Regions from separate parts of the Streptomyces sp. NBC_00028 genome, predicted to be linked through region 4. Evidence: riboswitches for the same ligand, from Rfam matches in the RefSeq annotation. Region 4 holds a riboswitch; each other region holds the start of a gene.

Region 1 (5,719 bases), 1.4 Mb from region 4:
CGCGCTGGCGCGGGGCCCGATGCGGCGGGCGGTGGGGCTGATCGTGCTGGGTGTCGTGGTCGTGGGCCTGGTCGCCACCGCGCTCGCGCTGGCCGGCTGGCTGACCATGGACCGGTTCGTCGACCTGCTCACGCTGGTCTCGGTGATCGCGCCGGTCGTCTACTTCACGGTGATGTTCACGAGCCCCCGGGTGACCGCCGAGGAACGCGGCCGCCTCAAGCCGTACATCGTGCTCTTCCTCGCCTCGACGGTCTTCAACTTCATCCTCTTCCAGGCCTACTCGACAATGATGCTGCTGGCCTCGACGAACGCCGAGACGACGATCCTCGGCTTCGACTTCCCGGCCAGCTGGTACGCCTCCGCGCTGGGCGCCTTCGAGGTCGGGCTCGCGCCCGTCGTGGCCGCGCTGTGGGTGCGGATGGGCCGCGGCCAGCCGCACGCCTCCAACAAGATCGCCATCGGGGTCGTACTCGGCGGTCTGTCGTTCCTGCTCATGGTCGTGCCGACGAGCGGGCACAGCGGCGACGACTATCTGATGTCCGTCTGGTGGATCGTCGGCTCCTATCTGCTCCTGGGCCTCGGCGACGTGCTCCTGGAGACCTCCGGCATGTCGGCCACCACCAAGCTGGCCCCGGCCGCCTTCTCCAGCCAGACCATGTCCCTCTGGTTCCTCTCCCTCGCCCTCGCCAACGGCATCCAGGCGCAGACGGTGAAGCTCTACGACGACGTCTCCCACCCGGCCTACTTCGGCGTCAACGGCGCGATCGCGGTGGCCGCGGGTCTCGCGGTGATGGCCGCCGCGCCCTGGCTGCGCCGCACCATGCACCCCGTCCACTGAGGTCACAGCGATGAGCCTGCACATCCGTACGTCCTTCCCCTACGAGACGGCCCACGAGGACCTCCGCATCCCGCTTCCGGACGGGACGCGGCTGTACGCGCGCGTGTGGCGACCGCTCACCGAAGAACCGGTACCCGCTCTGCTCGAATACCTGCCGTACCGGCTCACCGACTGGACCGCGCCCCGCGACTTCCAGCGCCACCCCTGGTACGCGGGCCACGGGTACGCCTCCGTGCGCGTCGACGTCCGCGGGCACGGCAACAGCGAGGGGCTGCCGACGGACGAGTACTCGGCGACCGAGCTGGCCGACGGGGTCGAAGTGGTCAACTGGCTGGCGGCGCAGCCCTGGTGCGACGGCCGGGTGGGTATGTTCGGCATCTCCTGGGGCGGCTTCAACTCACTCCAGATCGCGGCCCTCGCGCCCGAGCCGCTCAAGGCGGTCGTCACGGTCTGCTCCACCGACGACCGCTATGACAACGACGTGCACTACATGGGAGGTTCCGTCCTCGCCGTCGACATGCACGCCTGGGCCGCGACCATGCTGGCCTTCGTCTCCCGGCCACCCGATCCGCGGTACGCGGGCCCGGGCTGGCGGGACCTGTGGCTCGAACGCCTGGAGCACGTCGACCCGTTCATCCACACCTGGCTGGACCACCAGACCCGCGACGCCTACTGGCGCCACGGCAGCGTCTGCGAGGACTACGGCGCGATCGACGCGGCGGTCCTGGCGGTGGGCGGCTGGCACGACCCGTACCGCGACACGGTCCTCCGTCTGGTCGAGCATCTGCCGCCGGACCGGGTCCGCGGGATCGTCGGTCCCTGGTCCCACCAGTACCCGGACCGCGGGCTGCCGCCGGGCCCGGCGATCGGCTTCCTCCAGGAGACCCTGCGCTGGTGGGACCAGCACCTGAAGGGCGTCGACACCGGCGTCATGCGCGAGCCCCTCCTGCGGGCCTACGTCAGCGACTCGCACCGCCCCGCCACGGCCTACGACACCCTCCCGGGCCGCTGGGTCGGTGAGCCGGCCTGGCCCTCCCCGCACGTCACGACCATCTCGTACGGCCTCCAGGGCGCCCCCGTCCTCGTCCGCTCCCCGCAGCACACGGGGGTGGACGCCGGGCGCTTCTTCCCGTTCGGGAACGATGCCGATCTGCCGCCGGACCAGCGGGAGGAGGACGCCCGTTCGGCCTGTTTCGAGTTCGCGGTGGGTGAGGAGACCTGGGTGCTGGGGCGGCCCCGGGTGCGGTTGCGGGTGACGTGCGAGGTGCCGCGCGGGCAGGTGATCGCACGGTTGTGCGATGTGGCGCCGGACGGCGCGTCGACGCTGGTCACCCGGGGCGTGCTGAATCTGTCGGCGCGGCTCGGGCGGGACCGGGCGGTGCCGTGGGAGCCGGGGGCGACCGGGGAGGTCGTCTTCGAGCTGAACGGCATCGGGCATGTCTTCCCGCCGGGTCATCGCATCCGGCTCGCGGTCTCCTCCGCCTACTGGCCGTGGATCTGGCCGCAGCCCGAGTCGGAGGCCGGCTTCACGCTGGACCCGGCGGGCAGTTTCCTCGAACTGCCGGTCAGGACCCATGACTTGGCAGCCGACATCGGCTTCGAGGACCCCGAACAGTCCGCACCCCTGGGCGTCAACTTCCCGGCCACCCTCGACGAACCCCGCCCCGAGCGGCTGGTCGTCCGGGATGTCGCCAAGGGCGAGTGGTGCCTTGAGGTCGATCCGCGGTACGGCGGCACCCGGGTCTATCCCGACGGCCTGGAGTTCACCGAGGACGCGCTGGAGACGTACACGGTCGACGAGACGGACCCCCTGTCGGCCCGTGCCCGCTCGGAGTGGTCGATCCGGCTGCACCGGCCGGAGCTGGGCTGGGACACGACCGTCCGGACCCGCTCGGAGATCACCTGTGAGGCGGCTGTGTTCCTGACCTCCAACGAGGTGATCTGCACCGAGGGCGACGAGGTGGTCTTCCATCGGACCTGGGAGAAGCGGATTCCACGGACCGCCGGTTAAACGCCAGTTGGGCGCGATTGCCCGATTTGCCGTTCTCGTGCTCGGCGGTGACATGCCTCACGCTTCCACGCCCCGAATCCCCGTAATTCCGGGCCTCACAATCCACGCACCAAGGTCAACAGGTGCGATCTGTGAATCCGGTACTTGTTTCGGACATGTGCAGTCGCATACGTTCCCGGCCCGGGTGGACGCCTAATCCTGCCGCCACCCGTAGACCGCTCACACAGAGAACTTCACGGCAGGAGCGGGGGAACCAGGTAAGTCGCCGGACCGGACGTCTTCGGACATTCCGGTACGGCTTGGGGTGAAGTCATGCCTACTTCGGCATGGCCGGGCAGCTCCCGCCCGAACCCGACAGCTCACCTCGCAGGCGCCGGAGAGGAACTTCGTCATGCGTCTGTCCCGCAAGCTCGCCGTCACCGGTGCCGCCGTCGCCGCACTCGCCTTCCCCGTCGTCGGCGCGACCACCGCGTCCGCGGCCACCACGACCACGGTCACCGCCACCTCGCTCGGCTACTCCGACACCCTCGACGGCTGGATCCGCGCCTCGCTCCAGGTCATGGCCCAGAACGGGATCCCCGGCAGCTACGACGGCATCTACCGCAACGTCATCCGTGAGTCCTCGGGCAACCCGTACGCCATCAACAACTGGGACTCCAATGCGATCGCGGGCACGCCCTCCAAGGGCCTGCTCCAGGTGATCGACCCGACCTTCAACGCGTACCACGTGGCCGGCACCTCGTGGAACTCCTACGACCCGGTCGCGAACATCACCGCGGCCTGCAACTACGCGGCGCAGCGGTACGGGTCGATCGACAACGTCTGGGGCGCCTACTAGAAGTACAGCCGTTCGAGGACGACGGCGATGCCGTCGTCCTCGTTCGACAGGGTCACCTCGTCGGCCACCGCCTTGAGTTCGGGGTGGGCGTTGGCCATCGCGACACCATGGGCCGCCCAGTCGAACATGGGGATGTCGTTGGGCATGTCGCCGAAGGCGAGGGTGTCCCGCGGGCCGAGGCCGAGGTACTCGGCGGCCAGCGCGAGGCCCGTCGCCTTGGTGATGCCGCATGGCTGGAGTTCGACGGTGCCGGGGCCGGACATCGTCACCGTCGCGAGGGAACCGACGACTCCGCGCGCGGTCGCCGCCAACTCGTCGTCCGACAGGGCGGGGTGGCGCAGCAGCACCTTGCTGATCGGCTCGCACCACAGGTCGTCGCGGCGGCCCACCCGCACGGCGGGCAGGGTCGGGTGCGGCATCAGATAGCCCGGCTCGATGAGCGTGAGCCCGTCGACCCCGTCCTGGTCGACGGCGGCGTACACCTGCCCCACCTCGGCCTCGATCTTGCCGAGCGCGGTCTCGGCCAGCTCCCGGTCCAGGGTGACCGACCACAGCAGACGGTCCGCGCCGGCGTCGTAGACCTGCGCGCCCTGCCCGCACACCGCGAGGCCGGTGCTGCCGAGGTCGTCGAGGAGCGGCCGCACTCTGGGGGCCGGTCGGCCGGTCACCACCAGATGCCGGGCCCCGGCCGCCGCCACCCGCGCGAGCGCGGCGAGCGAGCGGTCGGAGAGCGTGTCGTCGCCCCGGAGGAGGGTTCCGTCCAGGTCAGTGGCGACGAGTGAATATGCGGTGGGTGCGGCCATGATCAGAGAATACGGATGGAATCCCCCGCCGACTCGACGCGAACCGGACGGCCGCACCTTTCACATCCGTTGACGTCGGCTCCGGTTGGCGCCCCAGTGGAATCCCGCACCACGACAGGGGAGTTGGGGTCCTCGGAGAGCCGGCCCGCGTCCCGTTGAGGCCGCGGGACGTGGCCACGGATCCGTGAGCGTCCGTGAGTTTCTGTGAGCGTGCACAGAGAACGAAGCATTTCACCCTCTTGTCAAGGAAGGGTCTGTCGGGTTTCCTACTGTTGCTCGCGGGTGTCCCCCCTCTCTGAAGTATGTGCACGCTCACAGACGCGGGGGCGTTTTCTCTTGCTCTGTGAAAGGACCCTGACATGCGTAGACGCAGTGTGCTCACCGCTGCGGGAGCCGCCGCGCTGGCCGTCCCCGTGCTGGGAGCGGTGCCGGCCGCGGCCTCAACGGGCGGGCGCCGCCTGGAGATCCGGGCCGTCGACATCTCCTCGCTGCCCAAGAACGAGGACCACGGCGCCGTGTACCGCACCGCCGACGGCCGCCGCGAGGACCCGGTCCGGCTGCTCGCCCGCGCGGGGATCAGCCACGCCCGGCTGAAGGTGTGGGTCGACCCGGTCGACGGCTACAACAACAAGGCGCACATCCTGCCCCTCGCCCGCCGGCTGCGACGGGCCGGCATCGGCATCTGGGTCGACTTCCACTACTCCGACACGTGGGCCGACCCGGGGCACCAGAGCAAGCCGGCCGCGTGGGCGGACCTGGACGTGACGGGCCTGTCCCGTGCGGTGTACGACCACACGGCCGACGTACTGGGCGCACTGCGGCGCCAGGGCACCCCGGCCGCGTTCGTGCAGGTCGGCAATGAGATCAACGGCGGCATGCTGTGGCCCGAGGGCAAGAACTGGGGCAGTGACGGCGGGGGTTGGGGCAATCTCGCCCTGCTCCTGAAGGCCGGGCTGAGCGCCGCGCGGGACACCCAGCCCCGTATCCGCACGATGCTGCACCTCGCCGCGGGCGGTGACAACGGCACGTCCCGCTGGTGGTTCGACAACGCGGTCGCCCAGGGCCTCGACTTCGACATCATCGCCCAGTCGTATTACCCCTTCTGGCACGGTGGCCTTGACGCGGCCGCCGCCAACTTCGCGGACATCACCGCCCGTTACGGCAAGCCCGTCGTCATCGCCGAGACCGCGTACCCGTTCACGCTGAGCAGCGAGGACGACGTCAACGAC
Region 2 (5,719 bases), 1.3 Mb from region 4:
TTCACTCGTCCGCGCGATGCCGTACGGCGTACCGAAGCCGGGCTCGTAGTCCTCGTAGGTGATCTCCAGCCCACCGTCGGACTGCTCGTCGTACGTGTCCTGGCCCAAGCCGTCGTGGTAGAAGCGCAGATCGAGCGGCTGCGCCTCCGGCGAGTACAGCCATACGGTGGCCTCGGCGGCGTCTCCCGCGGCTCCGCGTACGTCCAGCTGGGCCGGGTGGCGCTGCCAGAAGTCCCGTAGCCCGAAGGAGAGTCCGCCGCTCGCGCCGCCGACGTAGCCGAAGCCTCCGGCGCGGCGGCCGGCCGCGGCGTGGATCCAGCCGTAGCCGGCCTTGGTGCGCTTGCGGACGGTGTAGCCGTCGGCGTTGGGCTGGGTGAGGGTGTAGTCGCCCCAGGTCGGGATGTAGGCGAGGCGGCCGGCGACCCGGGTGTCCCAGGTCGAGGTGTCGGGCAGCCGCTCACCGGCGATCTGGGCCGCGCGGACGGCTGCCCCGGGGTCGCGCCGCAGTCCGGTGATGCCCTGGACGGCCTCGCTGAACAGGCCGCCGTCGGAATCGGCGAACCGCACATGGCGGTCGTAGGGCTGATCGCTCAGCGGCACGGTGAAGCGCACGCCGAGGCCGCGCAGGAAGTCGCCCTCGTCGGAACCGGGCGTCTGCTCGCCGTCCCAGACGAAGGTGTGGACGAGCCGGAAGGACTCGGCTCCCGCGAAGAAGGCGAATCGCAGGACGAACGGCAGCCAGTTCCGGCCGCCGTGCCGGTGCCGGCCCTCGACCCGGACGACGGCCCGGACCGGACCGTCCTGCTCCACCTCGACCTTCTCGACCCGGCCCAGGAAGCGGGAGACGTCCGCCCCGTCCCGTACGGACTCCTGCCGCAGGGCGACCAGTCTCCCGTCCCGGGCGATCTCGGCGGAGCCCCGCCGCACGCTCCGTACGACGGTGTCGGACCCCTTCGCGCCGAACACGGCCGTGATCACACCGGTGGACACCTCGACGCGGCCCGCGGAGCGGGTGACCGTGACCTTCTGCTCCGGTGCGGCGGGGGTGCCCGCCGCGAGCTTGTAGGCGGAGGCCTTCGGCGCGCCGGGCGCGAGGGCGTGGGCCGTCCACTTCACCGAGCCGTCGGGCCAGTAGCCGGTGACCCAGCTCTGGACGGGGACATCGGCACCGGCGGCGGTCGTCAGCCGGAACGGCTGCTCCGGCCGGTACGCCCCGCGCGCCCACGGCACGCCCCAGGTGGTACCGGCGTGGACGTCGGGGGCCGAGCCCTCCAGCCAGCACAGTTCGGTGTCGTCGGCGTCCGCCGCGGCGGCGGTGCGGGACAGGGCCCAGGAGAACTGGGCCGCGGCGGCCGCGGCTGCGGCGCCCTTGATGACGGTGCGTCGGTCGACGCCGGGCACGGGGACCTCCGGGTGCGGGTGTGTATGCGGACGCGAAGGCGCGTAGAAAGCGCTTGCATCCCTCGGAGATCACTGTGGTCCCACCCTCCCCTCCCTGTCGACGGTTTGGACAGCCGCGCCACAAGACCGCAATGAAGCGATCATGAAACGGCAAGACCCAACACCGAAGGCCGGACCCGGGGATCGGGGTCCGGCCTTCGGTGGCATCGGGGGAGGGAGCGTCAGTCGACGCGGCACCCTCGCAAAAGAGCGTCAGCCGACGGCGACACCCTTCGAGCGGAGGTACGCGACCGGGTCCACGTCCGAGCCGTAGTCCGGCGTGGTGCGGATCTCGAAGTGGAGGTGCGGTCCGGTGACGTTGCCGGTGGCGCCGGAGAGGCCGATCTGCTGGCCCTCGGTGACGGTCTGTCCGGACGAGACCGAGAGCGCGGACAGGTGGGCGTACTGCGCGTAGTAGCCGTCGGCCAGCTTGATGACGACCTGGTTGCCGTACGCGCCGCCCCAGCCGGCGGAGACGACGGTGCCCGCGGCCACGGCCTTCAGCGAGGTGCCGGTCGGGACGACGAAGTCGGTGCCCGTGTGGTAGCCGCTGGACCACATGCTGCCCGCCGTGTGGTAGGCGGTGCCGACGGTGGCGCCGGCCACGGGAAGCGTGTAGCCGCCGGCGGTGCTGGTCGACTCACTGCTCTGGGTGGCGGTCGTCGTGTCCGAGGAGGACGAGGACTTCTCGGTGCTCGTGGACTTCTCGGTGCTCGCCGACTTCTCCGCGCTCGCCGACTTGTCCGCGCTCGCCGCCGCCTTCTTGCCGAGCGTGAGCTTCAGGCCCGGGTGGATGAGCGAGGGGTCGGATCCGACGGCCTCGCGGTTGTCCGAGTACAGCTTCTTCCAGCCGCCGGTGACGTTCTGCTCGTCGGCGATCTTCGAGAGGTAGTCGCCCGCCCGCACCGAATAGGTGCGCACGGTCGCGGTGTTCGCGGCGCCCTTCTTCTGCGCGGCCTTCTCGGTGGCCGCCTTCTCGGCGACCGGAAGGGACTGGGCGGCCTTTTCCGAAACCGACTGCGAGACGGACTGCGGGGTGGCCGCGTGGGCGCCGGCGGCGCCCATCAAAGGCAGGGCGAGTGCGGCGCCACCGGTACCGGCGACGGCGATCGAGCGGGTGAGGCGCTGGGCCTTCGGGCGACGGTGCTTACCCTTGGCGGGCATGGCGAATTCCTCTCCGGCGCCTACGAGGTGAGCTGTCGGGTGCGGACTGGAGATGCCCGGGCGCACCGAGGTGCGCCTTAACCCCAAGCCTGTTCCGGAAGACCGGTCCAGGCAGTTGTACCTGTGGGTCCCCCGCTCCTGCCGTTCACGGGTGAGTTGTGCGGATTCCGGGCGGCGGCAGGATTGGGCGTCCGTCCGGATTGGTGGCGAACGTAAGCGAGGAAGACGCAAAGGGACAAGTAAGGGGTTCCAGGACGATTGCATTCCTCTTGATCCGCTGTGAATTTCCCGGTCACCCTCCGTGCATCAGCACCGCTTCCGGGAAGGGAAATCCCCAGCATTCGAAGGCGCATTACGTGAACATGACGGGCGACACAGGGTCACCGATATGACGCTCCTCACGTGCCGTTCGCACAGCTTCCCTTATTCCAGAGCGAGTTGGAATGAAGGCCGCTCAAGCCACCAATTCGGACAGAAAGCTCAGATGCGACGCAGTCGGAGAACTGCCGCATCCAGATCGCCCCGCAATCCCACTCGCAGCCCGTGATGCTGCAATACAGCCCCTCTGAGAATTTCGCCCGTTTCGAGGCATTCATACGACGCCGTCGGGTCGAGGCCCCGCAGACGCAGCACCGGGACGGGTTCGCCGTAGTGCTGCGCCTGGAGCCAGGCGAGGACGACGGTCTCGTCCCCGAGGACGTACTGCACGGCGCTCAGTCCGCCCTGTGGAGCCCGCAGCCGGTACTGGTCGCCGCGCTGCACGAGCGGCCGGATGCCCTTGTAGAGCTCCACCCACTCTCGGGCCTCGGCGAGCTCCTCCTCCGTCCACTGCGTGAGGTCGCCGCCGACACCGAGCACACCGGCCATGGCGCTGACGAAGCGGAAGCGCAGCGAGCTGACCCGGCCGTTGAGCATGGCGTTCGGGCTGTCGGTGACCCAGGCCGCCATCGCGCGCGCGGGGTGGAGCTGGCTGAAGCCGTGCTGGATCGCGAGCCGGTCGAGGGGGTCGGTGTTGTCGGAGGTCCACACCTGGTCCGTGCGGCTCATCACACCGAGGTCGATCCGGCCGCCGCCGCCCGAGCAGGACTCGAAGGCGACGCCGGGGTGCGCGGCCCGCAGCCGGTCCAACAGGGCGTAGAAGGCGTGCACATGGTCGACCCAGAGCCGCTGCGGGTAGGACTCACCGGGCCAGCCCGCGTCCGTGAAGCAGCGGTTGAAGTCCCACTTCACATAGTCGATCGGGGCGCTGGACAGCAGGGCGTCGAGCTGTCCCCAGAGGTACTCCTGGACGTCCTCGCGCGCGAGGTTGAGGACGAGCTGGTTGCGCAGTTCCGTCCGCTTTCGTCCCGGCTGGAACTGCGCCCAGTCCGGGTGTGCCCGGTACAGGTCGCTGTCCGGGTTGACCATCTCGGGCTCGACCCAGATGCCGAACTGCATCCCGAGGGCGTGCACGGAGTCGGCGAGGGGCTTCAGGCCGCCCGGGAAGCGGTCGCGGTTGACCGTCCAGTCGCCGAGTCCTGCGCGGTCGCTGGTGCGGGCGCCGAACCAGCCGTCGTCGACCACGAAGAGCTCGACGCCGATGGCCGCGGCCCGCCGCGCGAGGGCTTCCTGCTGCTCCTCGGAGATGTCGAACTCGGTGGCCTCCCAGGAGTTGAACAGCACCGGCCGGTCCTGCTCCGCGTCCGGGATGACGTAGGCCCGCTGGTAGGCGTGCCACGCGCGACTGGCGCCGCCGAAGCCGCCCTCGCTCCACAGACCGGCGAAGACGGGCGTGGTGAACGACTCGCCCGCCGTCAGCCGCAGCAGCCCCGAGTCGTCGTGTCCGGCACCGCCGGTGATCTGCACGCGCGCGTCGGGGAGCTGGGCCACCGCGATCCGCCAGGAGCCGGACCAGCCGAGGGCGCAGCCGTAGACCTCGCCGCGCTCCTCGGTGGCGTCGGAGTCGAGGGCGACCCAGGGCAGGTGCTGGTGACCGGTGTGGCCGCGGCGGCTGCCGATGACCTTCTCACCGTAGGTGAGGGGGGAGCGTACGAGCCGGGACTCGGCGGCCCAGCGGCCGTGCAGTTGGGAGAGCCGCCAGTCCTCGCGGTCGGGCAGGGTCCAGGTGGCGGAGTCCGCGCGGAGCAGCTCCAGGGCGTCCGGCCCCTGGTTCTCCAGGGTCGTCCAGCGCTCCACCACGTCGCCGCGCATCCGGTAGTGCAGCGTGACGACGAGCCCGCCGTCGCGGAACCGCAGCCGCAGCTCATCGGCGTCGGCGTCGGTCTCGTACGTCTCGAAGCTCCACTCGGTGCCGCGGCGTTCGTCGGTGCGCACCGACAGCGCGGGCCGGACGAAGCGGGGGCCGCCCTCGACCGGGTACTCCTCGCGCCCGTCGAGCGGGGACTCGAAGGGCCAGTAGTCGGGCAGCGGACGGACCGCGAGGGCCTCGGCGTCGGCCAGCGTGATCGCCGGCCCCCAGTGCAGATGCAGCAGCTCGTCGGCCTCGGTGAGGTGGACGGCGTAGCTGCTGGCGGGCCCGGTCAGGAGCCAGGTGCGGCCGTTGGGGGCGATCTCCAGCATGGAACCTCACAGATGCGAACAGGGTCGAACAGTGGCACTCAAGTACCAACATCATCAAGGCCCGGGGGCCCTCGATGCAACGCCTGTGGACAACTCATTGCCCCAGGAACCCATGTCGTATCGTCGAAGCGTGCCCGTCGGCGAGCCGCGGCGACGGGGCCGACTGCGAGGAGCCCCCGTGACGCAGCAGATCCCGTCGACCGAGCCCGAGCTGACCGGAGTCCGCAACTTCCGTGACGTGGGCGGCCTGCCGACCGAGGACGGCCGACGGGTGCGGTTCGGGGTGCTGTTCCGCAGCGGCCATCTGGCGCACGCGACCGACGAGGACGCGGCGTTCCTGGACTCCCTGGGGCTGCACACGATCTTCGACTTCCGCAACGCGTCGGACCAGAAGCTGGAGGGCCCCGACGTCGAGCTGGCGGGGGTGCGCAATGTCAACCTGCCGCTGAGCGACCCGGCCGACGGCTCGGAGTTCTGGAAGATGGTCCGGGACGGCGAGATCGAGCAGCTGCGCGAGATCCTCGGCGACAACAAGGCGGCGAACCGGATGATCGCC
Region 3 (5,719 bases), 3.1 Mb from region 4:
AGTGACCGACCAGCCCCTCGCCGAGCGCACCACCCCCACGGCCCCCGAACTCTTCACCTGGGAGTTCGCCACCGACCCCTACCCCGCCTACGCCTGGCTCCGCGAACACGCGCCCGTGCACCGGACGCGGTTGCCGAGTGGTGTGGAGGCGTGGCTGGTCACGCGTTACGCCGACGCCAAGCAGGCCCTCGCCGACCAGCGGCTCAGCAAGAACCCCGCGCACCACGACGAGCCCGCGCACGCCAAGGGGAAGACCGGCATCCCCGGTGAGCGCAAGGCGGAGTTGATGACGCATCTGCTCAACATCGACCCGCCGGACCACACGAGGCTGCGCCGGCTCGTCAGCAAGGCGTTCACGCCGCGCCGGGTCGCCGAGTTCGCTCCGCGCGTGCAGGAGTTGACCGATCAGCTGATCGACCGGTTCGCCGCACAGGGCTCCGCCGACCTCATCCACGAGTTCGCGTTCCCGCTCCCCATCTACGCCATCTGCGACCTGCTCGGCGTCCCCCGCGAGGACCAGGACGACTTCCGGGACTGGGCAGGCATGATGATCCGGCACGGGGGAGGGCCGCGCGGCGGGGTCGCGCGGTCGGTGAAGAAGATGCGCGGATATCTGCTGGAGCTCATCCACCGCAAGCGCGAGAGCCTCCCCGCCGACCCCGTCCCCGGCGAGGACCTGATCTCCGGCCTTATCCGCGCCTCCGACCACGGCGAGCACCTCACCGAGAACGAGGCCGCGGCGATGGCCTTCATCCTTTTGTTCGCGGGGTTCGAGACCACGGTCAATTTGGTGGGTAATGGGCTGTTTGCCCTGATGACCCACCCCGACCAACGTGCCCGCCTCCAGGACTCCCTCGCCGCAGGCGAGAGGGGCCTCCTGGAGACCGGTGTCGAGGAACTCCTGCGCTACGACGGCCCGGTGGAGCTCGCCACGTGGCGCTTCGCCACTCAGCCGCTCACCGTCGGAGGGCAGGACATCGCCGCCGGCGATCCCGTGCTCGTCGTGCTCGCCGCCGCCGACCGGGACCCCGCACGGTTCGCGGACCCCGACACCCTCGACCTGTCCCGCCGTGACAACCAGCACCTCGGCTATGGCCACGGCATCCACTACTGCCTCGGCGCACCGCTCGCCCGACTGGAGGGTCAGACCGCGCTCGCCACCCTGCTCACCCGGCTCCCCGACCTTCGACTCGCGGTGGATTCAGCCGATTTGAGATGGCGTGGCGGCCTCATCATGCGTGGGCTGCGGACGTTGCCTGTCGAGTTCACGCCGACCTCGTAGCAGGGTTCGCGCCAACTCGGCCATCAGTGCAGGTCGTTGTAAACGTGACACGCCCTCATCTCTGTGATCTTCACGTGATCTGCGCGGCATTAACTTGTGACAAGTGATCGTCTGCCGATACGTTCACCAACCAGCGTGGCGACCAGCACCACCCGCCACGCCGGTCACCGCTGTCTCCGAAAGGTCCCCGCATGCTCACCGGGAACGGTCGTCACCGTCGCCCCCGCCAAGCTCCGGCGCTTCTCGTCGCGGCCGGAGTGACCGGCTCCGCCATCGCGATCCCGCTGCTCGCCGCCACCGCCGCGAACGCGGCCGACGGGAGCACCTGGGACAAGGTCGCCAAGTGCGAGACCGACGGCTCCTGGAGTCAGAACAACGGTGACGGTACCTACGGCGGGCTCAGCCTCTCCCAGGAGAACTGGGAGAAGTACGGCGGCCTCGACTACGCCCCGACCGCCGACCTGGCCAGCCGCAACCAGCAGATAGCCGTCGCCGAGAAGGTCCTCGCGGACCAGGGTGTCGGCGTCTGGGGCGCCTGCGGGCTGCTCAACGGGCTGAGCAAGGACTCCGGCTCGGCCGATGTCGACACGGGTGTCGGGAGCGACTCGTCCGACGGGGCCGGCTCCGCGTCCGATGCGTCCGGCTCGGGGTCGGAATCGTCCGGGTTGTCCAACTCCTCGGAGTCCGACTCGTCGGGCGACGCCTCCACCGATGCCTCCGGCGACGCGTCCGGCAGTGCCTCCGGTGATGCCTCCGCCTCGCCCTCCGCCTCGCCGGACAAGTCTTCCAAGTCGGACACGTCCGACTCTGATCCCGCCGATTCACAGTCGCCCGACAGCTCGCCCACAGTTCCGGCCAATGAGGTCGAATCGGACAACTCGTGGCAGGAGGGCGGTTCTTCGAGCCTCGTCGACATCGGCGCTCTCGGTGCCGACAGCGAAGACGGCGCCGGTACCGGTCGGCACCGTGGCGCGAGCGCCGCCGAGAAGGCGTACACCGTCCGCGAGGGCGACACGCTCGCCTCCATCGCCGACTCCCTTGGGCTCGACGGCGGATGGCGTCGGCTCTACGCCGTGAACAAGAAGGTCATCGGCACCGACCCGAGCGCCATCATGCCCGGTCAGACCCTCGTAGTCGGGTCTGAATAGGGCGAAAACCGGCGGGAGTTCACGTCATGCTTCGCGCCGAATGTCCGGTTTGGCGAAAGTGTGGGATGAGTCTCAGAAGCCCTGATCGTCTTTGAAATTCCCCGGATTCCGTGGCTACGGTCAACACCGCTCGTCACCACGAGCCCCGGCTGCCGCAACGCCGAATCCTGCCAGCGGCCGTACGGGAACAGTCGTCGCGTCAAGCGCCGTAGGCAGGAGCGGGGGACCCAAGGTAAGTGCCGGGCCCAGCAGTTCACGCTGGACCGGCTTGGGGTGAAGCCGCGCATCGGGAGATGCGCGGCCGGGCAACTCAACCGGCCCGAACCCGACAGCTCACCTCGCAGGCGTCGGTGAGGGGATCCACCATGCTGTTTTCCGGCAAGGGCAAGCACCGTCGTCCGTCCAAGGCCACCCGCGTCGCCGCGCTCGCCGGCGTCACCGGTGTCGCCATCGCCGCCCCGCTGATGGCGGCCGGCAACGCCTCCGCCGCCACCGCCTCCGAGTGGGACGCCGTCGCCCAGTGCGAGTCGGGCGGCAACTGGTCCATCAACACCGGCAACGGCTACTACGGCGGTCTGCAGTTCTCCGCCTCGACCTGGGCCGCGTACGGCGGCACGGCGTACGCCTCCACCGCCGACCAGGCCTCCAAGTCGCAGCAGATCGAGATAGCCGAGAAGGTCCTCGCCGCCCAGGGCAAGGGCGCCTGGCCGACCTGTGGTGTGGGCCTGTCCGGCGCCACCTACACCGGCGGCGGCAGCTCGTCCTCCTCCGGCTCCTCCAGCTCGTCGAGCGACAGCAGCACCAGCACCCGCTCCTCCGAGCAGTCGACGTCCCGTTCCTCGGAGCGCACGACCGCCAAGAAGACCGTCACCACCCCGACCGGCAAGAAGGTCAAGAAGGGCGACGGCGAGTACAAGGTCGTCAAGGGTGACACCCTCAGCTCCATCGCCGAGAAGCACGACGTCAAGGGCGGCTGGCAGAAGCTGTTCAAGCTGAACAAGGACATCATCAGCGACGCCGACTTCATCTACCCGGGCCAGCAGCTGCACCTCAAGTAGGGCAGCCGGGCAACGCCCAGCTGAACCACAGCGCCCTCACATCCGTGGTCCTCATACTGAAGGCCTCGTGAGGGTCACCCCCGTCCCCCACGGGCTCCCCGCTCCGGTGCGTGTTCCCCCGTACGCACCGGAGCGGGGTTTTTCACGCCCGGGTGTTTTACGCCCTCGTACCCGAGTCTCTTTGTTCCGTTCGGAAACAATTTACTCTCGGTTCTGTCCAGGGGGCGGTCCACGCGGTGGCCGATCGCCCGGAGCCGGTTAGGCTCGTCTCGCAGAGCCGCTGCGGCAGTGCCGTAGCCGCGTCACATCCCAAGAAGGAGATGCTCGTGCCGTCCATCGACGTCGTCGTAGCCCGGGAAATCCTGGACTCCCGAGGCAACCCCACGGTCGAGGTCGAGGTCGGCCTCGACGACGGCAGCACGGGTCGTGCCGCCGTCCCCTCCGGCGCCTCCACGGGCGCCTTCGAGGCCATCGAGCTTCGCGACGGTGACCCGAACCGCTACATGGGCAAGGGTGTCGAGAAGGCCGTCCTCGCCGTCATCGAGCAGATCGGCCCCGAGCTGGTCGGCTACGACGCCACCGAGCAGCGCCTGATCGACCAGGCCATGTTCGACCTGGACGCCACCGACAACAAGGGCTCCCTCGGCGCCAACGCCATCCTCGGCGTCTCCCTCGCCGTCGCCCACGCCGCCTCCGAGGCCAGCGACCTCCCGCTCTTCCGCTACCTGGGCGGCCCGAACGCGCACCTGCTGCCGGTGCCGATGATGAACATCCTGAACGGCGGCTCGCACGCCGACTCCAACGTGGACATCCAGGAGTTCATGATCGCCCCGATCGGCGCGGAGTCCTTCTCCGAGGCGCTGCGCTGGGGCGCCGAGGTCTACCACACCCTCAAGAAGGTGCTGAAGACCAAGGGCCTGTCCACCGGCCTCGGCGACGAGGGCGGCTTCGCCCCGAACCTGGAGTCCAACCGCGCCGCCCTCGACCTCATCGTCGAGGCCATCAAGCAGGCCGGTTACATCCCCGGTGAGCAGATCGCGCTCGCGCTCGACGTCGCCGCGTCCGAGTTCTACAAGGACGGCAAGTACGAGTTCGAGGGCAAGTCCCGCTCGGCCGCCGAGATGACGGAGTACTACGAGGAGCTCGTGGCGGCGTACCCGCTCGTCTCCATCGAGGACCCGCTGTTCGAGGACGACTGGGCCGGCTGGAACGTCATCACCGAGAAGCTGGGCGACAAGGTCCAGATCGTCGGCGACGACCTCTTCGTCACCAACCCGGAGCGCCTGGCCCGCGGCATCGAGGAGGGCTCCGCCAACGCCCTGCTCGTCAAGGTCAACCAGATCGGTTCGCTGACCGAGACCCTGGACGCCGTCGAGATGGCCCAGCGCAACGGCTTCAAGTGCATGATGTCCCACCGCTCCGGCGAGACCGAGGACGTCACCATCGCCGACCTCGCCGTCGCGGTGAACTGCGGCCAGATCAAGACCGGCGCCCCGGCCCGCTCGGACCGCGTCGCCAAGTACAACCAGCTGCTGCGCATCGAGGAGATCCTCGACGACGCCGCGGTGTACGCCGGCCGTAGCGCGTTCCCGCGCTTCAAGGGCTGACACCCCCTCAAGGACAGCGTCGTACGTACGTCCCCGTACTCGGTCCCGTACCGTGTGCGGGGACGTACGCGCGTGGGTGAACGGGAGTGAGAGATGGCCGTCAAGGACCGGGATCGTTTCTCCACCGCGACCCGGATCCGGCTGCTCGGCGAGCAGACCGCGGCCCGGGTCTACCGCTCCCAGACCAAACGCCAGGCCCGCCGCTCCCGGCTCACCGGCCGCGCGGCGCTGCTCGCCCTCGTCCTGTGCTCGCTCGTCGTCGCGCTCGCCTACCCGATAAGGCAGTACGTCTCCCAGCGCGCCGAGATCTCCGATCTGCAGCGGCAGCAGGAGCAGGCCCGGCAGCGCGTCGAGCAGCTGCGCGACCTCAAGGCGCGGTGGCAGGACGACGCGTACGCCGAGCAGCAGATCCGGCAGCGGCTGCACTATGTGATGCCGGGGGAGACGGGGTTCGTCGTCGTCGACCCGGGCGCGGCCGAGCAGTCGCGCGCCGAGCTGGGGGCGGCGGACCGTCCCTGGTACTCGAACGTCTGGGACGGGGTCGACAAGTCCGACGCCTCCGACCAGTGAATCCGACGTCTTCGACCAGTGAAGCTGAACCAGAGAAAGACAGGCATGGAAACG
Region 4 (5,719 bases):
CCGGCTCCTCTTTTCTGGTCGCTCGCCTATGGGTCGCTCGCGCCCCTTCGGCTCACTCTTGCTCAAGCGTGAACGGGATCTGACGCGGACCATTGTGGACCCCGGCACTGACAACGCGGACGACGACCCGACGTCAGCTCTCCCGCCGGAAGTTCACCCGCGCCGCACGGCGGCCCGTCCGCAGGCTACGGGATCTCGCTGTCGGCGTACGACCACCGGGAACTTCGCCGGGGGTCCGCACGCTTGCATACAGTGGCAGGACCGGCAGGAAAACGCGGTTACGGCAACCGCACCGCGATCGAAGGGACGTACATGCCCATGGGTCACACGGCCACAGACCAGGCAGGCACCGGGGGCCTGACAGCGACCGAGCACCGCCTGGCCAACGGGCTGCGCGTGGTGCTCTCCGAGGACCACCTGACCCCGGTCGCGGCGGTGTGCCTCTGGTACGACGTCGGCTCGCGCCACGAGGTCAAGGGGCGCACCGGTCTGGCTCACCTCTTCGAGCATCTGATGTTCCAGGGCTCGGGCCAGGTCAAGGGCAACGGCCACTTCGAGCTCGTCCAGGGCGCCGGCGGTTCGCTCAACGGCACCACCAGCTTCGAGCGCACCAACTACTTCGAGACCATGCCCGCCCACCAGCTGGAGCTCGCGCTCTGGCTGGAGGCCGACCGCATGGGCTCGCTGCTCGCCGCCCTCGACGACGAGTCGATGGAGAACCAGCGGGACGTCGTCAAGAACGAGCGCCGCCAGCGCTACGACAACGTCCCCTACGGCACGGCGTTCGAGAAGCTCACCGCCCTCGCCTACCCCGAGGGCCACCCCTACCACCACACCCCGATCGGCTCCATGGCCGACCTGGACGCGGCTACCCTGGACGACGCCCGCGCGTTCTTCCGGACGTACTACGCGCCGGGCAACGCGGTGCTGTCGATCGTCGGCGACATCGACCCCGAGCAGACGCTCGCCTGGGTCGAGAAGTACTTCGGCTCCATCGCGTCCCACGACGGCAAGCCCGCCCCGCGCGACGGCTCGCTGCCCGAGGTCATCGGCGAGCAGCTGCGCGAGGTCGTCGAGGAGGAGGTCCCCGCGCGCGCGTTGATGGCCGCCTACCGGCTGCCGCACGACGGCACGCGCGAGGCCGACGCGGCCGACCTGGCCCTCACCGTCCTCGGCGGCGGCGAGTCCTCCCGCCTCTACAACCGGCTCGTCCGCCGCGACCGTACGGCCGTCGCAGCCGGCTTCGGTCTGCTGCGGCTGGCCGGAGCGCCCTCCCTGGGCTGGCTGGACGTGAAGACGTCCGGTGACGTCGAGGTGCCGGTCATCGAGACGGCCATCGACGAGGAGCTCGCGCGGTTCGCCGCGGAGGGCCCCACGGACGAGGAAATGGAGCGCGCCCAGGCCCAGTTGGAGCGCGAGTGGCTGGACCGGCTCGGCACCGTCGCGGGCCGCGCCGACGAACTGTGCCGTTACGCGGTCCTGTTCGGCGACCCACAGCTCGCCCTCACCGCGGTCAACCGCGTCCTGGAGGTGACCGCGGCGGAGGTCCAGGAGGTCGCCAAGGCCCGCCTGCGCCCCGACAACCGCGCGGTGCTCGTCTACGAACCCGTCTCCGGGGAGACCGCCGAGGACGCGGACCCGCCCGAGGACCCCGAGGCCGAGGCCACCGTCGAGGCCGGCGACAAGAACGAGGAGGCGGCCAAGTGACCGAGCTCGCCACGATGGAGTTCCACCCCCAGCCCCAGGCGGGCGAGGCCAAGCCCTGGGCGTTCCCGGCCCCCACGCGCGGGACGCTCCACAACGGCCTCACCGTGCTGCGCTGCCACCGCCCCGGCCAGCAGGTCGTCGCCGTCGAGGTCCTCCTCGACGCCCCCCTGGACGCCGAACCGGCGGGCCTGGACGGCGTCGCCACGATCATGGCGCGTGCCTTCTCCGAGGGCACCGACAAGCACTCCGCCGAGGAGTTCGCCGCCGAGCTGGAGCGCTGCGGCGCCACCCTCGACGCGCACGCCGACCACCCCGGCGTCCGGCTGAGCCTCGAAGTCCCGGTCTCCCGGCTGCCCAAGGCGCTCGGGCTGCTCGCCGACGCCCTCAGGGCGCCCGCGTTCGCGGACGACGAGGTCGAGCGCCTGGTCACCAACCGCCTGGACGAGATCCCGCACGAGCTGGCCAACCCCTCGCGCCGGGCCGCCAAGGAGCTCTCCCGGACCCTGTTCCCGGCGGACCTGCGCATGTCCCGCCCCCGCCAGGGCACCGAGGAGACCGTCCAGAACATCGACTCGGCGGCCGTACGCGCCTTCTACGAGAAGCACGTCCGCCCCGCCACCGGCACCGTCGTAGTCGTCGGCGACCTCACCGACCTCGACCTGGACGGGCTGCTCGGCGACACCCTCGGCTCGTGGACCGGCTCCGCGGCCGAGCCGCGCCCGGTGCCGGCCATCACCGCCGACGACACCGGCCGGGTCGTCATCGTGGACCGCCCCGGCGCCGTCCAGACGCAGCTGCTGATCGGCCGTATCGGCGCCGACCGGCACGACCGCGTGTGGCCCGCGCAGGTGCTCGGCACCTACTGCCTCGGTGGCACCCTCACCTCCCGCCTGGACCGCGTCCTTCGCGAGGAGAAGGGCTACACCTACGGCGTGCGCTCGTTCGGGCAGGTCCTCAGGTCCGCCCCGGACGGCACCGGTGCCGCGATGCTGGCCATCAGCGGTTCCGTCGACACCCCGAACACCGGCCCCGCCCTCGACGACCTGTGGACGGTGCTGCGCACCCTCGCCGCGGAGGGACTCACCGACGCCGAGCGCGACGTCGCCGTGCAGAACCTCGTCGGGGTGGCACCGCTCAAGTACGAGACCGCGGCGGCCGTGGCGAGCACGCTGGCCGACCAGGTCGAGCAGTATCTGCCCGACGACTTCCAGGCGACGCTGTACCGGCAACTCGCCGCGACCGGCACCGTCGAGGCCACCGCGGCGGCCGTCAACGCCTTCCCGGTGGACCGTCTGGTGACGATCCTGGTCGGCGACGCGGCGGCCATCAAGGAGCCCGTGGAGGCCCTCGGCATCGGTGAAGTGACCGTGGTGTCGGCCGAGTAGAAGCACGCGTGCGTGAAGGGGCCCTGGTGACTGAAGCGTCACCAGGGCCCCTTAATGTCCGAATAAGGAATGAATTGAAGGGTGGTTGCCTGTTTGCCCTGTGGGATGCGCTACAAACTGCCTGATCTGTTTGGGGATTGAAAGTGGCCCCCCTTAGCGTCGTCCGGGCTGTTCGTCACGCAGTGCGCCGCGCCCGCGGCACCGGACAGTCATCGCCGAGTCCCCGTACGGCGCGAGCCAGGGGAGCCGGGGACCCATGCAGTCCCTGGGGTGAATCGGACGCCCGCGCGTCAGCGAGGGGGTCCGTAGGAGACCTTCCTGCTCCGAACCCGTCAGCTAACCCGGTAGGCGAGAGGGAAGGAAAGGACCAGCCACTACATGGCGTTCACGCGCCCCACCGGGAAGCACCGTGCCCCGAGCCGGATGAAGCGCACCACCGCCCGCGCGGCCGGGATCGCGGCGCTCACCACCACCGGCGTCATCGGCACCCTCGCCGCCCCGGCCCTCGCCGCGGAGCCCACGGCCGAGCAGACCGGACTCATCCCGGTCGTCACCATCGGCGACTCGGTCGCCGACCAGATCGACGCCCAGGCCGAGGCCCAGGAGCAGGCCGCCGAGGAGGCCGCCCAGAAGAAGGCCGAGGAGCTGGCGCGCAAGAAGGCCGCCGCCAAGGCCAAGAAGGAGCGCGAGGCCAAGGAGCGCGCCGCCCGCGCCGCCGCCGAGCGCAAGCGCCTCAACTCCTTCGTCGCCCCGATCTCGGGCTCGTACATCTCCACCGGCTACAAGGCCGGCGGCGCCGTCTGGTCCTCCGGCAGCCACACCGGGGTCGACTTCCACGCCGCCAGCGGCACCTCCGTCCACGCGGTCGGCTCCGGCACCGTCGTCGAGGCCGGCTGGGGCGGGTCGTACGGCAACAACATCGTGATCAAGATGAACGACGGCACGTACACCCAGTACGGCCATCTGTCGTCCATCGGGGTCTCGGTCGGCCAGACGGTCACCCCGGGCCAGCAGATCGGCCTGTCCGGCGCGACCGGCAACGTCACCGGCCCGCACCTGCACTTCGAGGCCAGGACGACCGCCGAGTACGGCTCGGACATCGACCCCGTCGCCTACCTGCGCTCGCACGGTGTGAACGTCTGACGCCCGCTGTGAACGTCTGACGACGGATCGCAGGATCTCCCGGAACCCCGGCTCACCCGAGCCGGGGTTTCGCCGTTTTCGGTACCCGGCTGTCCAAAAAATATCCATGGATTCCGGTCCGCCATCGGAAATTCCCGCTCTTTGCAATAGAGTCACTGAACACACGTCAATCATCGACGTTTCACGGGGATTAAGACGGAGGTCGGTCATGCGTATTCCGGCGCACTCGGTATGCACCGCGATCAGGGACGACATCGTCTCCGGTGTCCACGAGCGCGGCAGCCGCCTCACCGAGGAACTCCTCGCCCGCCGCTACGGCGTCTCCCGTGTCCCCGTCCGGGAGGCCCTGCGCACGCTGGAGGCCGAGGGCTTCGTGGTGACGCGGCGGCACGCGGGCGCGTGCGTCGCGGAACCGACCGAACAGGAGGCCGCCGACCTGCTGGAGATGCGGATGCTCCTGGAGCCGCTGGGCGCCTCCCGGGCCGCCCAGCGCCGCACCGAGGCGCACCTCAAGGTCCTGCGCGGCCTGGTCAGGCTGGGGCAGGAGCGGGCCAGGCGGGGCAACAGCGAGGATCTGCGCTCCCTGGGCGGCTGGTTCCACGAGACGCTCGCGCAGGCCTCCGGCAGCCCCGCGCTGACCTCGATGCTGACCCAGCTGCGCCACAAGATCTCCTGGATGTACACCGTGGAGGCGCCCGCCAACCCCGCCGAGTCCTGGGCCGAGCACGGCGCCATCGTCGACGCCGTGGCACGCGGCGACGGGGAACGCGCGCGTGCGGTCACCGCGCTGCACACCGAGCGCTCGACCGCCGCGCACCGGCTCCGATTCCGCGCCGCGGGAGATCGGCCCGACCGTGTGAGGAACTCGCAACCTCCCGTAAACATGACGAGCCTGCGGCATTAACACAAGGGCCGTATACAAAGAGGAAGTAATTCGCGGGGGAGAATTCCTGCTGCCCGTGCGAGGGAATTGGAAAGGGCTCGCCCGATAAACTCGGACGAGCCCTTCAGTGGTGCCGTGATACAACCGGCCCCGATAAATCAGACGGTCTCGGGAAGCTCCTCGAGCCCCTCGGAGACCAGCTTCGCCAGACGGTCGAGGGCGGCGTCCGCGCCCTCGGCGTCCGAGGCGAGGACGATCTCCTCGCCGCCCTGGGCGCCCAGGCCCAGGACCGCCAGCATGGAGGCCGCGTTGACGGGGTTGCCGTCGGCCTTGGCGATCGTCACGGGGATACCGGAGGCCGTGGTGGCCCGGACGAAGATGGAAGCGGGGCGGGCGTGGAGGCCCTCGGCCCAGCCGACGTTGACGCGGCGCTCAGCCATGTGATGCTGCCCTTCGGTGTTCAGGGTTGTCTAGACCAGTTTCCCACACGTGAAGTGTCTCCGGAGCGGACCTTCGTCCCCTCCGGGGTGAGCCGTCGGACCGCGGCCTCGGTCCGACTTCCGTCCTCTTGCGATCCTGTCGCGCTCTCCACAGACTGCCT

What was found. A riboswitch is a leader RNA that binds a small molecule or an ion and turns the genes downstream of it on or off. The one in region 4 is predicted to bind cyclic di-AMP.
Region 1: it holds a riboswitch for cyclic di-AMP, as region 4 does, so the genes downstream of both, OG885_RS19110 (transglycosylase SLT domain-containing protein) here and OG885_RS12690 (M23 family metallopeptidase) in region 4, are expected to answer to the same signal.
Region 2: it holds a riboswitch for cyclic di-AMP, as region 4 does, so the genes downstream of both, OG885_RS06920 (peptidoglycan DD-metalloendopeptidase family protein) here and OG885_RS12690 (M23 family metallopeptidase) in region 4, are expected to answer to the same signal.
Region 3: it holds a riboswitch for cyclic di-AMP, as region 4 does, so the genes downstream of both, OG885_RS26900 (transglycosylase family protein) here and OG885_RS12690 (M23 family metallopeptidase) in region 4, are expected to answer to the same signal.

The regions. Positions count from the first base shown of each region.
Region 1 is NZ_CP108293.1:4,305,545-4,311,263, forward strand. Features, by position in the region: gene OG885_RS19100 (peptide MFS transporter) at 1-838, shown strand, start outside; gene OG885_RS19105 (CocE/NonD family hydrolase) at 855-2,849, shown strand; cyclic di-AMP (ydaO/yuaA leader) riboswitch at 3,056-3,235, shown strand; gene OG885_RS19110 (transglycosylase SLT domain-containing protein) at 3,241-3,687, shown strand; gene OG885_RS19115 (HAD family hydrolase) at 3,684-4,490, opposite strand; gene OG885_RS19120 (arabinogalactan endo-beta-1,4-galactanase) at 4,850-5,719, shown strand, end outside.
Region 2 is NZ_CP108293.1:1,576,114-1,581,832, forward strand. Features, by position in the region: gene OG885_RS06915 (Tat pathway signal sequence domain protein) at 1-1,401, opposite strand, end outside; gene OG885_RS06920 (peptidoglycan DD-metalloendopeptidase family protein) at 1,654-2,604, opposite strand; cyclic di-AMP (ydaO/yuaA leader) riboswitch at 2,609-2,788, opposite strand; gene OG885_RS06925 (alpha-galactosidase) at 3,085-5,163, opposite strand; gene OG885_RS06930 (tyrosine-protein phosphatase) at 5,342-5,719, shown strand, end outside.
Region 3 is NZ_CP108293.1:5,977,305-5,983,023, forward strand. Features, by position in the region: gene OG885_RS26890 (cytochrome P450) at 2-1,282, shown strand; gene OG885_RS26895 (transglycosylase family protein) at 1,474-2,430, shown strand; cyclic di-AMP (ydaO/yuaA leader) riboswitch at 2,625-2,792, shown strand; gene OG885_RS26900 (transglycosylase family protein) at 2,796-3,488, shown strand; gene eno (phosphopyruvate hydratase) at 3,809-5,095, shown strand; gene OG885_RS26910 (septum formation initiator family protein) at 5,189-5,665, shown strand; gene OG885_RS26915 (DUF501 domain-containing protein) at 5,711-5,719, shown strand, end outside.
Region 4 is NZ_CP108293.1:2,903,373-2,909,091, reverse strand. Features, by position in the region: gene OG885_RS12700 (M16 family metallopeptidase) at 313-1,707, shown strand; gene OG885_RS12695 (M16 family metallopeptidase) at 1,704-3,092, shown strand; cyclic di-AMP (ydaO/yuaA leader) riboswitch at 3,296-3,458, shown strand; gene OG885_RS12690 (M23 family metallopeptidase) at 3,471-4,235, shown strand; gene OG885_RS12685 (GntR family transcriptional regulator) at 4,444-5,139, shown strand; gene OG885_RS12680 (HPr family phosphocarrier protein) at 5,277-5,558, opposite strand.